DNA from 4 places in the Stenotrophomonas sp. STEN056 genome. Region 1 is predicted to be linked to each of the others. Evidence: predicted binding sites of a transcription regulator. Region 1 holds the regulator's gene; each other region holds the start of a gene.
The links. Region 1 encodes FliA, which starts transcription of late flagellar genes. Its sites were predicted from a motif close to TAAAGTTTNNCNNNCNNNGGCCGATAA; they were not measured.
Positions count from the first base shown of each region.

Region 2: a site for FliA is predicted at 1,667-1,693, ahead of ACVOLO_RS16275 (methyl-accepting chemotaxis protein). Genes of this name have one in related genera too.
Region 3: a site for FliA is predicted at 2,244-2,270, ahead of ACVOLO_RS14775 (methyl-accepting chemotaxis protein). Genes of this name have one in related genera too.
Region 4: a site for FliA is predicted at 1,230-1,256, ahead of ACVOLO_RS02200 (methyl-accepting chemotaxis protein). Genes of this name have one in related genera too.

Region 1 is NZ_JBRRDL010000020.1:22,277-25,913, forward strand. It holds gene ACVOLO_RS11740 (chemotaxis protein CheA) at 1-214, opposite strand, end outside; gene ACVOLO_RS11745 (protein phosphatase CheZ) at 218-838, opposite strand; gene cheY (chemotaxis response regulator CheY) at 838-1,230, opposite strand; gene ACVOLO_RS11755 (RNA polymerase sigma factor FliA) at 1,244-1,996, opposite strand; gene ACVOLO_RS11760 (MinD/ParA family protein) at 1,993-2,877, opposite strand; gene flhF (flagellar biosynthesis GTPase FlhF) at 2,864-3,637, opposite strand, start outside.
Region 2 is NZ_JBRRDL010000041.1:4,236-7,872, forward strand. It holds gene mnmA (tRNA 2-thiouridine(34) synthase MnmA) at 1-971, shown strand, start outside; gene hflD (high frequency lysogenization protein HflD) at 982-1,596, shown strand; gene ACVOLO_RS16275 (methyl-accepting chemotaxis protein) at 1,722-2,912, shown strand; gene ACVOLO_RS16280 (hypothetical protein) at 3,038-3,283, opposite strand.
Region 3 is NZ_JBRRDL010000032.1:1,357-4,993, forward strand. It holds gene ACVOLO_RS14770 (methyl-accepting chemotaxis protein) at 1-2,199, shown strand, start outside; gene ACVOLO_RS14775 (methyl-accepting chemotaxis protein) at 2,322-3,637, shown strand, end outside.
Region 4 is NZ_JBRRDL010000002.1:185,087-188,723, forward strand. It holds gene ACVOLO_RS02200 (methyl-accepting chemotaxis protein) at 1-1,199, opposite strand, end outside; yybP-ykoY riboswitch at 1,385-1,545, shown strand; gene ACVOLO_RS02205 (manganese efflux pump MntP) at 1,553-2,134, shown strand; gene ACVOLO_RS02210 (hybrid sensor histidine kinase/response regulator) at 2,586-3,637, opposite strand, start outside.

The sequences.
Region 1 (3,637 bases):
CTTCTTCAGCGGCGTGGCACAGTTCGACCATGGGCGTGATCGCCAGAAAACCGGCGCCGCCCTTGAGCGTGTGGAAACCACGGAACACCGCGTTGAGCTGGTCAGCGTCCTGCGGCGCCTGCTCCAGCGTCACCAGTTGTTCGCCCAGCCGATCGAGGATCTCCTGCGCTTCGAGGATGAAATCGGCGGCGATGTCGTCGGCAAAGGCGCTCATGGCTTACAGCCCCAGGTCCGACAGCAGATCGTCGGCGTCGTGCTGGGAGACGGCATGGCGGTCCAAACCTTTCAGCGCTGGCCCGGCCAAGCCGGGAGTGCGTACTTCTTCTTCCGGTGGTGGCAGGCCGAGTGCGCCGAAACCCTCATGCACGCGACGCACGATGCCGACCACGCGGCGGATGATCTGGCCGGTGAGGTCCTGGTAGCTCTGGGTGAGCGCCACTTCGGTGAGGTTGTGGCGGATGCGGTCCAGCAGGTGGTCTTGGTCGGGGCTGAGGCCTTCGGCACGCAGCTGCTCGGTGAGCGCACGGCATTCCTCGGCCAGGTCCAGGGTGCGATGGGTGGCCTGTTCGGTCATCTGCACGACATGGTCCAGGCGTGCGCAGGCATCGTCCAGCTCGCCGGCATCGGACGGCACGCTGGGCAGTTCACCCAGGGCCTGGCCCAGTTCGCGGGCCAGACGGCCGAGCCCGGCCATCATCGGCTGGGTACGCAATGCGGCCAGGGCGTCGATTTCCCGACGCCAGCTGGCTTCGTCACCGTTTTCCAGTGCGGCCAACGCATCCTGCAGGCGCTGCACCAGGGCCGATTTGTCGCTCAATGCTTCGGCGTGCGCGTCCATCAGGCGCTCGCAGCCAGGCGTTCAAAAATCTTGCCGAGCTTTTCTTCCAGCGTCTGCGCGGTGAAGGGCTTGATGATGTAGCCGTTCACACCGCACTGGGCGGCCTCGATGATCTGCTCACGCTTGGCCTCGGCGGTGACCATCAGCACCGGCAGGGTCTTGAGCTTGCCGTCGGCGCGGATGGCCTTGAGCAGCTCGATGCCGGTCATCACCGGCATGTTCCAGTCGGTGACCACGAAATCAAACGGCTGGCTCTGCAGCAGGGCCAGCGCGGCATGCCCGTCCTCGGCTTCGGCGGTATTGGTGAAGCCCAGATCGCCAAGCAGGTTCTTGACGATGCGACGCATCGTCGAGAAGTCGTCAACGATCAGGATGCGCATGTTCTTGTTCAAGGGTTGTTCCTCTTCATGGTTCCTCGAGGCCGGCGTCAGCGGCCTCGAAAATCTTCAGCCGGCCGCGCAGGCGGAGCGTGGCCTGGCCGTGGATCTGGCAGACGCGTGACTCGCTTACGCCGAGCACCGCGCCGATTTCCTTCAGGTTCAATTCCTGCTCGTAGTAGAGCGAGAGCACCAGCTGTTCGCGCTCGGGCAGCAGGGCGATGGCCTTGCCCAGCTCGGCGCCGAACTGGCTGCGCTCAAGCACCTGCTGCGGGGTCGGCCCGCCGGTGGAGGGCGTGTCCAGCTCGCCGTGGTCTTCGATGCGCGATTCCAGGCTCAACACCTGGCCACGCGAGGCATCCTCGACCAGGCGCATGTATTCGGGTAGCGGCAGCTCCATGGCCTCGGCCACTTCGCTGGCGCTGGCGGCGCGGCCGCTGGCCTGCTCGAGGCGACGGATGGTGGCCGCGGCATCGCGGGCGCGGCGGTGCACCGAGCGCGGTACCCAGTCGCCGCGACGGATCTCGTCGATCATCGAGCCACGGATGCGGATGGAAGCGTAGGTCTCGAACGAGGCGCCCTGTTCGGCGTCATAGCTGCGCGACGCTTCGATCAAGCCCATCATGCCGGCCTGGATCAGGTCATCAACCTCCACGCTTGCCGGCAGGCGCGCGGCCAGGTGGTGGGCGATGCGGCGCACCAGGTCGGCGTGGCGGGTGATGCAGTCATTGGCAGCGGCGCGCTGGACTTCGCGGTACTGGGCATGGGCTGCGGCATTCATGCGCTCACCTTCTGCTGGAGGATGCGTTCCAGAAAGAATTCGACGCCACCGCGCGGTGCGGTGGGGGCGTGCCAGCGGGCGGTGCGGCGGGCGATCTCCTGGATCGCCAGCGACGCCGGCGCGGACGGATAGAGCTTCACCACCGGCTGCTGGCGCTGCACCGACAGGCGCAGCCAGTCGTCCTGCGGCACGCAGCCCAGGTAGTTGAGTGAGACATCGATCAGGAACTTCTCGCAGACCCGCACCAGTTTTTCGTACAGGGCGCGGCCTTCGTTCGGGTCGCGGGCCATGTTGGCCACCACCTGGATACGGTCCACCCCGCGTTCGCGCGAGAGCACCTTGATCAGCGCGTAGGCGTCGGTGATGGAGGCCGGTTCGTCGCAGACCACCACCACGGTGTCCTGCGCGGCCTGGCAGAACGTCAACACGCTGTCGGTGATGCCGGCGGCGGTGTCGATGATCATCACGTCCAGGTCGCGTTCCAGCTCGGAGAACACGTTGACCAGGCCGACGTGCTCGGCCGGTTGCAGCTCGGCCATGTGCCGGCGGCCCGATGCGGCCGGCACCACCAGCACGCCGTTGGGGCCTTCGACGATGACTTCCTCCAGCGTGCAGCGCCCGGCGACCAGGTCGGCCAGGGTGTGCTTGGGGTGCAGGCCCAGCACCACGTCGATATTGGCCAGGCCCAGGTCGGCGTCCAGCAGCAGCGTGCGTTTGCCCATGCCTGCCAGTGCCACGGCCAGGTTGGCCGAGACATTCGTTTTACCCACGCCACCCTTGCCGCCGGTGACGGCGATGGTCCGCACCGGGCCCGCCGGATCGCGCCGGGTGGCCGACAGCGGGAAGGTATGGGTCAGCTTGGCGTACTCACGCGACTGCATTGTTCAACTCCGGATTGCAGGGCATATCGGCCGCGCGCCGCAAATCTTCAAGGCGAAGTACAAGATTGGCCGCCGAGGCGCGGTGCAGGTCTTCCGGCACGTCCTGGCCGTCGGTCACCCAGGTGATCGGCAGGCGGTGGTCCACGGCCACCGACAGGGCCGAACCGAAGCGGCCGGTCTCGTCCAGCTTGGTCAGCACCAGCCCCTGCGGGTTGGCGGCGCTGAAGCGGCGCACCACTTCGTCCATGTCCTGGAAGGAGGTGTTGGCCGGCAGCACCAGCAGGGTGCGGATCTGGCCGGCGGCACGCAGCCACTGCAGCTGCGCGGTGAGCGCGCGGTCGCGCTGGCCCAGGCCGGCGGTATCAATCAGCACCAGCTTGTAGTCGGCCAGGCGCTCCAGCAGCTGGTTGAGGTTGGTGCTGCTGTTGGCTTCGTGCACGGCAATGCCCAACTGACGGCCGAAGCCGTACAACTGTTCGCGGGCACCGATGCGCTGGGTGTCGGTGGTCACCAGGGCCACGTCGCGGGCGGCATGGGCTTCGGCAAAGCGCGAGGCCAGCTTGGCGATGGTGGTGGTCTTGCCGGCGCCGGTGGGGCCGACCAGGGCGATCACGCCGCCGGTTTCGATGGGGTCAATGGGCGCCACCGGCAGCTTGCGGGAAATCAGCCCCAGCATCAGGCCACGGGCGCGGGCCGGGTCGGTATCGGCCGGGATCTGCATGACCACATCACGCGACAGGCCGGCGTCGAAGCCGTATTC
Region 2 (3,637 bases), on a different contig from region 1:
ACCGTCGCGATGCGGTGGCGGTGTGCGGCCGGCTGGGCATCCCCTTCCATTTCCGCGATTTTTCCACCGAATACTGGCAAGGCGTGTTCGAGCACTTCCTGGCCGAGTACGCGGCCGGCCGCACGCCCAACCCGGACGTGCTGTGCAACCGCGAGGTCAAGTTCAAGCACTTCCTGGATGCTGCCCGCGAACTGGGCGCCGAGCGCATCGCCACCGGCCATTACGCGCAGGTGGTCAAATCCGGCGGCCATTGGCAGCTGCTGCGCGGTGCGGACCGCGGCAAGGACCAAAGCTATTTCCTGCACCAGCTGGGCCAGGACCAGTTGGCAGCAACCCTGTTTCCGATCGGCCACCTGGAAAAGAGCGAGCTGCGCCGCATCGCCCGCGATGCCGCCCTGCCCACCCACGCCAAGAAGGATTCCACCGGCATCTGCTTCATCGGCGAGCGCGATTTCCGCGAGTTCCTCGGCCAGTACCTGCCCGCACGCGAAGGCGAAATCCACGATCCGCAGGGGCAGTTCATTGCCCGTCACCCGGGCGTGTTCTATTTCACCCTGGGGCAGCGCGAGGGCCTGAACATCGGCGGCGTGCGCGGACGTCCGGCCGCGCCGTGGTTTGTGGTTGGCAAGGATGTGGAACGCAACATCCTTTACGTCGACCAGGGCCATGACAGCCCGTGGCTGCAGTCCAACTGGCTGCGCAGCGAAACCATGCACTGGATTGCCGGCGCTCCGCCCTCGCGCCAGTTTGAATGCACCGCGCAGACCCGCTACCGCCAGCCGGATGAACCGTGCAGCGTGCAGGTGCGCGATGACGGCACCCTGGACGTGCGCTTCCACCGCCCGCAACGTGCAGTCACGCCCGGCCAGTCGCTGGTGTTGTACGACGGTGCACAGTGCCTGGGCGGCGCGGTGATCACTGCGACCGATGCCCCTTTGGAGCGCCGTCTGGGCGCTTCCGCTTCCCCTTGAGAGGTAACCCATGAGCTTTTCCATCGATGACCGCGTCCTTGCCCTGGCCGGCATTGCCCAGGCATTGCAGCAGGTGCGTCGCATCGCTGAAACCGGCCATTCGGAGAACGCCATCGTGCGTACCGCGATGGACAGCGTGATGCGCATCGACGCGGCATCACCGGCTGCGGTCTACGGCAGCCCAAACCAGGTCGATGCCGGCCTGCGCCTGCTGCGTGATTACTTCCGCAACCAGGGCAAGGATGACCTGCTGCCGCGCCTGGCGTTGTCGGTGATGCAGCTGGAACGCCGTTTCGTGCGCGAAGACGCCACCGTGGACAAGGTCACCGCCGGCATTGAACGTGCCGCCGTACGCACGCAGGAGCTGGGCGACAGCAGCCACCCGGACGTCCTGACCGCGCTGGGCAGCCTGTACGCGGACACCATCAGCCAGCTCAAGCCGAAGATCATGGTGCAGGGCAACCCGCATTACCTGGGCCAGGCCGCAGTGGTTGCGGAAATCCGTGCGCTGCTGCTGGCCGCAGTACGTTCAGCGGTGCTCTGGCGGCAGCTGGGCGGCAGTTACATGGATTTCCTGTTCTCGCGCAAAGCCATGCTCGAAGCAATCGAAAGGCGCCTGCGCTGAGTTCTTTCGCACCGCAGCCCGGTTGTGGACGAGGGCTGCGGTGAACGTTCACGGATTGTGATCGCGGTGCTAAAGAGGCCTGCCCACCGGCCGATACTGCACTCGTGACTCTCCCGAGAACGTCCATGTACTCACGTATTGCAATCCGCCTGGCCGCACCGTTGGCCCTCACTTTTCTGCTGCCACTCGCTGCCGCACTTGCATGGCCTTCGGCCGCCGTCTGGGCGATCCTGACCACCATGGTGCTCAGCTGGCTGGTGTTTGCCTGGTGGAGCGTAAACGCGCAGGCGCAGCGCTCACCCGAGCACGCCAAGGTGCTGCGTGAGCAGGACCAGTTGCTCAACGAACTGCGCAATTTCGTCAGCAATGAAATCGACGGCTCGCGCAGCGAGATCGAGCGCGCCCGGGAGTTGATCCGCCAGGCGGTCGCCGGCCTGGGCGGCAGTTTCGATGCCATGAACCGCCGCTCGCGCCAGCAGAGCCAGGCGCTGGCCCGCATTGTTGACCGCGCCGGGGAAGACGGCAGCGCCGGCCTGGACGTTGCCCGCTTCGCCCAGCACGCCAGCCACCAGATGGAACAACTGGTGGAAGCGCTGGAGCAGGTCAGCGGCCAGAGCTCCAACACCGTGCAGCACATCGACCAGATGGCGCAGCACCTGGACGGCATCTTCGCGCTGCTGGAAGACGTGAAGTCCATTGCCGACCAGACCAACCTGCTCGCCCTCAATGCCGCCATCGAAGCTGCACGTGCCGGTGAAGCCGGCCGTGGTTTTGCGGTGGTCGCCGACGAGGTGCGCAACCTGTCCGAGCGTTCCACCACGTTCAACGAGCAGATCCGCAAGCTGGCGCACAGCTCCAAGGACGCCATCGCCAAGGTTCGCGAAACCGTTACGCACATGGCCTCGCGCGACATGGACCGCTCGCGTGAAGCACGCCAGGAAGCGGCCGCGATGCTGGACAACGTTGCCGCCATCAATGCCTCGCTGGGCGAAGGCATGCGCGAGATTTCCGAATGCGGCCGCGCCATCGATGGCAGCGTTGCCGAAGCCGTGCGTGCCCTGCAGTTCGAGGACATCGCCACCCAGGCCCTGGGCGGCGTGCACACCCATCTGGACCGTCTGGGCGCCATCAACCGCGAAGCTGTCGCGTTGCAGGAGTTGTTGCAGCGTAACGGCGGCGTACTCGACGGGGAAATGGTCACCGCGCTGCAGCGCACCGGCACCCGCCTGCGCGAGATGCGCAGTGAGTGGGAGCGCCCACCGCACAAGCCGGTGACGCAGCAGAGCATGGGCGCCGGCACCGTGGAGCTGTTCTGATAGCCCCCTGCCCTGTTTTCCCGCAAAGCCCCGGCGCATGACCGGGGCTTTGTCATGCATCCAGCCCGGATCACCATGACGTTATCGACCAAGGCCGGGCAATCAGCCGAACCCGAGGCCTCTTTTCATGCACCGGCCACTGCCTCGGCGCCAGCCACAATGGCGCCGGCACGCCAACAGCAGCTGATCGCGCTTGAGGATGCCCTGCACAGGGAGATCGCACTGCTGCGTGCGCAATCCGTGCCGCCGGCCGAAGCGCCGGATTGGCTGATGAGCAGCATCGACTGGGACTTGTCGGCGCGGTAAAGCACTTCCGGCGACAGCGGCACACCGGCAATGGCGAGCGTCAGTGATGCTAGTGCCTTCTGCATGAAATCAGCAATGAGCCATTGAGCTGCTCCCTGCGGAAGAGCCTTGTGGCCTCATGGTTGCGGCGGTCTCTTCAGCCTGCAGGGTGATCCATTGCCAGGCGCGGACTGCAAGTGACTGGCACCGCTGCGGCACACGTGCCGATGCATCTCCGGCAACAACCCAGGACAGATCACTTCAGCCTGACACGCACATGCCCGCCAGTGCTGCGGGCGCGTGGAGAATGCGGAGCGCGATGCATTCCGTCACCGTCTTCCCATCTGCGGGCATGCGACGAACTGTACGTTAAAGAACTCAGGGACGTGCGGGATTCACCCGGGCGCCGGCACCGGAACCAGGACGTCTTCCACAGTCAC
Region 3 (3,637 bases), on a different contig from region 1:
ATGGTCAGCGAGTACCGCAACGCCTCCTACCAGAGCCTGGTGCGCGCCAGCGACGAGGTGAAGGCCAATGCAAAAAAACGCGCCACCGAACTGCGCGCGAGCATTGCCGCAACCATCGCCAGCTATCCCAAGCTGATCGACAACCCAGAACAGAAGAAGCTGTTTGACACCTTCGTCCACGACTGGGAGGCCACCGCCGCTTCCTATGATGCCGTGACGGAGATGCTGGAGCTGGATCTGCCCGATGACGCCATCGACACGTTTGTTGGCGAAACCCGCACCCTGCATGGCAAGTCATATGCCGCCCTGCAGGCGCTGGCAGCCAATGACAATGCCCGCGCCCAGGCAGCAGCCAAACAGGCGGCCGACACCTACTCGGCATCGGCCGTGCTCATTGTGCTTGCCGTGCTTGTCGGCGCAGGTGCCGGCCTGTTGCTGGTGTGGCTGTTCGCACGCTCGCTGGTCAGCTCCATGCGTGGTGCGGTAAACGTGGCCAATGAAGTGGCTGGTGGCAAGCTTGATGGCCACATCGATGTCACCCGTGCCGATGAAGTGGGCGACCTGCTGCGCGCCATGCAACGCATGCAACGCGACCTGCGCGAGCGCATCGAAACCGAACAGATTGTTGCCAACGAAAACCTGCGCATCCGTACCGCGCTGGATTATTCCTCCACCGGCGTGTACCTGACCAACTCGCAGCTGGAGATCGTCTACGCCAACCGCGCCCTGCTCGACACGCTGACCCAGTACCACGACGATCTCGCATCCGGGCTGGACCACTATGACGCCAGCAAGCCGCTGGTCGGCCAGCAGGTCACCGCACTGGAATACCACGGCGAGGTGGATGCCAAGGTGCTGGAAATGCTGGAAAGAACCGGCGTCTCCAAGCGCGAGATGCGCTTTGGCAACGCCGAGTTCGCGCAGACCATTTCGGTCATCCGTGACGATCAGGGTGTGGCCGTCGGCCATGTGGTCGAATGGCGTGATCGCACCATTGAGGCACTGGTGGAGAAGGAAGTCGCACAGGTGATCGAGGCCGCTGCCGCCGGTGACCTGAGCGGCCGTGTCGGCACCGAGGACAAGGACGGCTTCTTCCTGCAGTTGGCCGGCCAGATCAACACCCTGCTTGATGCCAACGCCAGCAGCCTGGAGCAGATCTCCGCATTGCTGTCGGCACTGTCACGCGGCGACCTCACCGTGCGCATGCACGGTGACTACCAGGGCGTGTTCGCCACCATGCGCGACGACGCCAATGCCACGGCCGACCAGCTCACCGACATTGTCGGCCGCATCAAGCATTCGTCCACGGCAATCAACTCGGCCGCTACTGAAATTGCCAGCGGCAACAACGACCTGTCGCGTCGCACCGAGCAGCAGGCGGCCAATCTCGAAGAGACTGCCGCATCAATGGAGGAGCTGACCTCCACCGTGCGCCAGAACGCCGAATCCGCCCGCCAGGCCAACCAGCTCGCCATCGGTGCGGCTTCGGTGGCATCGCAGGGTGGCGAGGTGGTGCAGCAGGTTGTGTCCACCATGACCGGCATCGAGCAGTCGTCCAAGAAGATCGCCGAGATCATCTCGGTGATCGACGGCATCGCCTTCCAGACCAATATCCTGGCGCTGAACGCGGCGGTGGAAGCCGCGCGGGCGGGCGAACAAGGCCGTGGCTTTGCCGTGGTTGCCTCCGAAGTGCGTACGCTGGCGCAGCGTTCGGCCGGTGCAGCCAAGGAAATCAAGGGCTTGATCGATGATTCCGTCAGCAAGGTTGCCGATGGCTCGGCGCTGGTGAAGAAGGCCGGCAGCACCATGGGCGAGATCGTGGCCTCGGTGCAGCGCGTGACCGACATCATGGCCGAAATCTCCGCCGCCTCGCAGGAACAGTCCGCCGGCATCGAGCAGGTCAACCAGACCGTGGTGCAGATGGACGAAACCACCCAGCAGAACGCCGCGCTGGTGGAAGAAGCCACCGCCGCAGCTCGGGCCATGGAAGAACAGGCCGGTCATCTGGCCCAGGCCGTGTCGGTGTTCCAACTGGATGACGCTGCCGCCGACATCACAGCGCCCTCCGCACCGGCAATGCCGGCACGCCCCAGCGCACCCGGCAAGGTCATCGAACCGCCCGCTCCGGCACCGCGTCGGCGCAGCCCTGGGCGGGTTGCCGTGGCCGAACTGGCCGACTCCGACTGGCAGGAGTTCTGATCCAGACAAGACCCCGGCTCCGGCCGGGGTTTTGCTTTGGCTGCTCAATGTTCCCGGGTTACGGCCGATAGATACGTAACCCTCCCGTCCAGCGCCTCCGCGGCGCCGAAGCTCGCCTCCTGATGAACATCCATCGTCTCTGGTCGAACTACATCTCCAACATCTCCGTCCGCCGCAAGCTGAATCTGCTTACGGTCCTGATAGCGCTGGGTGTGATCGCGCTATCGGTCATTGCGGCACGCATGCAATACGTGGATCTGTATGAAACCCGCAAGGATGCGCTTCGCACCCAGGTGGAGCTCAGCTACGGTGTGCTTGACCACTATGCCAAGCGCGTTGAAGCGGGCGATCTCAGCCTGCATGACGCGCAGACGCAGGCCGCGGCCGCCGTGCAGGCCATGCGCTCGGACAACGACGTCAACTACTTCAACATCTACAACAGCAATTATGTGTTGCTGATGCACCCGTTCCGCGCCGACCTTGTTGGCAAGGACATGAAGGACTTCCGCAGCGACGACGGCGTCCGCATCTACTACGACCAGGTGCAGGTAGCCAAGAACGGCGGCGGCTATGTCGGCTATACCTGGGCCAAGCCCGGCCACGACGCTCCGGTTGCCAAGCTGGCCTTTGCCGGCTTGTATGCGCCGTGGAACTGGGTCGTTTCCAGTGGCGTCTACATGGACGATGTGCAATCCCAGGCGCTGGAGTTCACCGCCATCATGGCCATCTCCGGTGGCGTGCTGGTGCTGCTGGTGGTTGGCCTGAGCTGGATCATCGGCAACCGCATCGTGTTGCCGCTGCGCAACGCCACCGCCGTGGCCGACGCCATTGCCCAGGGCCGCATGGACAACACCATCGACACGCCCAGCCGCGATGAGACCGGCCAGCTGCTGCTGAGCATGCAACGCATGCAGGAGCAGCTGCGCGCAGTGATCAGCGCGCAGAATGAAATGGCCCGCCAGCATGAGGCCGGCTTCATCAGCTACCGCATCGATGCCAGCGCACTTCCCGGCGACTACGGCACGATGGTGGCCGAGACCAATGCACTGGTAGCCAGCCACATCGACATCAAGATGCAGGTCATTGCCGTTGCACAGCGCTATGCCGTGGGCGACCTCAGTACCGACATGCCGTTGCTGCCCGGCGAGAAGCGTGTCATCACCGAGACCATGGCTTCCATCAAGCAGAACCTGGCCGCGATCAATGGCGAAATCACCCGGCTGGGAATGGCCGCGGCATCCGGTGACTTCAGCCAGCGTGGCGACGAGAGCCGCTTTGAGCATGATTTCCTGAACATGGTTCGCGCTCTGAACGCGATGATGCGCACCAGTGACGACAACCTCGGGCAGATATCGGGCCTGCTGGGTGCACTGGCGGAGGGCGACCTCACCGTGACCATGCATGGCGACTTCCAGGGCGTGTTCGCCCGCATGCGTGA
Region 4 (3,637 bases), on a different contig from region 1:
GTCTGCGCCACGCCGGCCTGCCCGAAGCTGCGCGCCAGTGCCTGGTTGGCATAGACCACACAGCCATCGGTATCGGTGACCAGCACCGCTGCACCTGCCACATCCAGCGCCTGCCGCACACGCTGGTTGGCCTGGGCGATGACGCGTTCGCTGGCGATGCGTTCGCGCAGGCTGGCCTGCATCTGCATCAGCGCCGCTGCCAGGCGGCCGATTTCGTCATGGGTGTTGCGCACCACCAGGCTGCCGTCCAGGTGGCCATCGGCAATCGCACGGGCGAAATGGGCCGCGTCGGCCAGCGGCCGGTTGACCGCACGCAGCACCAGCAGCAACAGCGTCACCAGCACCAGCCCGACCAGCAGCACGGTGACGGCAAAGGCAATGTTCATCCAGGTACGCGCGGCGGCCTGTTCGCTCCGTTGCTGCTGCAGGGCGCTGCGCTGTGCCTGCTGCTGTGCCTGGATCACCGGCCCGACCTGCGCGGCAAGGTCGTCCATCGCCTGGGTTTCGCTGTCAGCACCAAAGCGGGCCGCGGCATAGGACAGGAATGCGCCCTGATAGGTCTGCATCGCATCGCGCACCTGGCCCCGGATGGCCTCAGGCATGCGTGCCTGCTGCAACAGCAGCTCGAAGGGCATCACCTGCGCGCTGAGTTCGTCGGCGTATTTCTGCTCGCGGCGCAGGATGAAATCCTTCTCGTAGCGGCGCATGGTCAGCATCGACACCTGCAATGCCGGTACGTTGTAGTTGCCGATCAGGTCCTCCACCTGGTGCACGGCACCGCGCAGTTCGCCCTGCAGCCCGCTGTCTGCGTCATGGCCGAGTTCGTTGATGCGCTCATCCAGTGCCGTGGCCGACTCCAGGTAGGCATGCAGCGACGCCGCCAGTTCCTTGCTCCACGCGGCACTGCCCGGCGCCGATGCCAACGCCGCCTGCAGGCGCTGGCTTGCCGCCAGGAAAGCGGTGCCGGCCGGGGCGGAAAACGACATGGCATACTCGGCCTGCGCACGCCGCACCTCGGCAAACGCCGAGGCCAGGGTTTCCAGCCGCGCGGCGTCCTGCTGGTAGCGTTGCAGGCGCAGATCAGCGCGCTGCATGCCGGCACTGAGCCAGGCATAGGCCGAGCCAATCACGGCCAGGCCAACCACCAGCGCCAACAGGCTCAGACGCAGCTTCTGGGCGATTCCAAGGGGGAACTTCATGCCACGGACTCCAGGCGTAAGGACGCTGGTTTATCGGCCGTGGCCTGCGCAGCTTTAGTGCGGTTTCCACGCATCCTTGCGCGGAATTCCACCCCCGGATGCCGTGCCTATCAGGCCATCGCAAGATGACAGCGCTGTGGCAGCCGGGGGCCATCCGGCCGGCCCGTGCTAGAATCCGCCTTCCCTTGGGGAGTAGCCTGCTTCCAGCAATGGAAGCGCCCACGTCAACATGCTCGGCCAGTGCGCCGTGGCGTGGGCAGCCAGACCCGGTTGGCGAGACCAGCGGCACGCGTGCGCAACGACAGGTTGGGCGCGCCGTGTGTCGCATGTGTCCGCCCGGCCCGGTACTTCTGATGTCCCCGATCTCCATCCTGCTTGTTGGCTTTGCCATGTCCACCGATGCCTTTGCCGCTGCGGTCGGCAAGGGCGCGGCAATGCGCAAGCCACGCTTCACCGACGCGCTGCGCGCGGGCCTTATCTTCGGCGTCATCGAAGCCATCACCCCGGTCATTGGCTGGCTGCTGGGCCGCGCCGCCTCGCAGTATGTGGAAGCCTTCGATCACTGGATCGCCTTTGTGCTGCTCGGCGTGCTGGGCCTGCACATGATTCTTGCCGGGCTCAAGCCCGACGACGCAGAGGCCGACGACGAATCCGCCGACAAGCCACGACACGGTTTCTGGGCGCTGGCCGCCACCGGCTTTGCCACCAGCATCGATGCGATGGCCATTGGCGTGGGTTTGGCTTTCCTGGATGTGCACATCGGCGTGGTGGCGCTGGTCATCGGCCTGTGCACGCTGACCATGGTGACGCTGGGCATCATGCTGGGACGCGTGCTGGGTGCGCTGGCCGGCAAGCGCGCGGAGATCATCGGCGGCGCGATCCTGATCATCATCGGCTGCACGATTCTTTATGAGCACCTGACTGCGGTGGGGTGAGTTCCTGGTGTTTGGCTTCTTGGATGCCGAAGCAGAAGCGAAACCAGAAGCACCCCTCCCCGGCCCTCCCCTTGCCTTCGGCAAAGGGAGGGCGAAGAGCAACAATTGCTGTTGCGGTTCCTGTTGCGGTTGCTGTTGCGGCTGTCACTGTGAGAGCTGTCGCTCGCGTTGCTGACGGCGCATATGACCTGCTCCCTCCCTTGCGCGTTGCGCAGGGGGTGAAGAAAGCCTGCTTGCGCGCCACTGGCGCGCGGCCTGATGAACGACCGAAGGCTGTGCCTTCGGGCCGGACGGGTTGGGGAGGGGTCGCTTTCTGCAACCCATCGCCACTCCGAGATGTGCGCTGCTTTCGTCGGCTTCGGGGCGATTCTTGGTTTGGTTTCGCGACTGAAGTCGCTCCTACAGCGCTCCTACGCCGCCCCTACAGCACTTCGGTATCGTCGGCGTGGAGCTATGCGTTGTCGTGCCGGCGGCGTGGGTCGTTCAACGCACTGAGGAAGGCACGCAGTGAGGCCGGCTTCACCGGCTTGGTCAGCACGCGGTAGCCACGTTCGCGGGCCATGCGCTTGAGTTCGTCGCGGCCATCGGCGGTGAGCAATGCACCGGGCAACGGACGACCGGCGGCTTCGCGCAGGGCGACCAGCGTATCCAGGCCGTCCAGGCGGTCGTGCAGGTGGTAATCCACCAGCATCACGTCGGGCTGCTCGGCCAGTTTTTCCAGTGCCATGTCCACGGTGCTGGCGGCGATGACTTCGACCTTCCAGCGGCCCAGCAAGGCGCGCATGCCATCGAGGATTTCCTGGTCGTTGTCCACGCACAGCACGCGCATGCCGGCCAGTGAATCATCACCGCCGAACGCGGACGCCGGCTTTGCCTCCGGCTGCGGCACGCTGGGTGCGGCAACGCGCGGCAAGGTGATGGAAAACATGCTGCCGTGGCCGGTCTGGCTGCGCGCATTCAAGCCGTGGTCGAGCAGGCGCGAGATGCGCTGGCAGATGGAAAGGCCCAGGCCCAGGCCCTGCTCGCCCCAGTCGAAGGGCTGCTGGTAGCGATGGAACTCCTTGAAGATCTGCTGCATGTGGTGCTCGGGAATGCCCGGGCCGGTATCCCACACCTGCAGCTCCACCTGCTCGCCACGCACGCGCAGCGCCAGCACGATGCGGCCGGTGCGGGTGTAGCGCAGTGCATTGGCCATGAAGTTCTGCAGCACGCGGCGCAGCAGGCGCCGGTCACTGCGCACCCACGCCGGCCGCGCGAACACATGCAGGCGCAGGCCGCGCCCTGCCGCGATCGGCGTGTACTGCGCGGCCATTTCGCGCACCAGCACGCTGGCGTCGAACTCGGTGATGGTCGGGCGCAGGCCGCCGGCATCCAGGCGTGACACATCGAGCAGGCCGTCGAGCAGTTCTTCTGCCGCGCGCAGTGATGCATCCACACGTTCGGCCAGATGCCGTTGTTCGTCGGTCTCCGGCAGGCTGTCGCGCAACGCCGAGGCAAACAGGC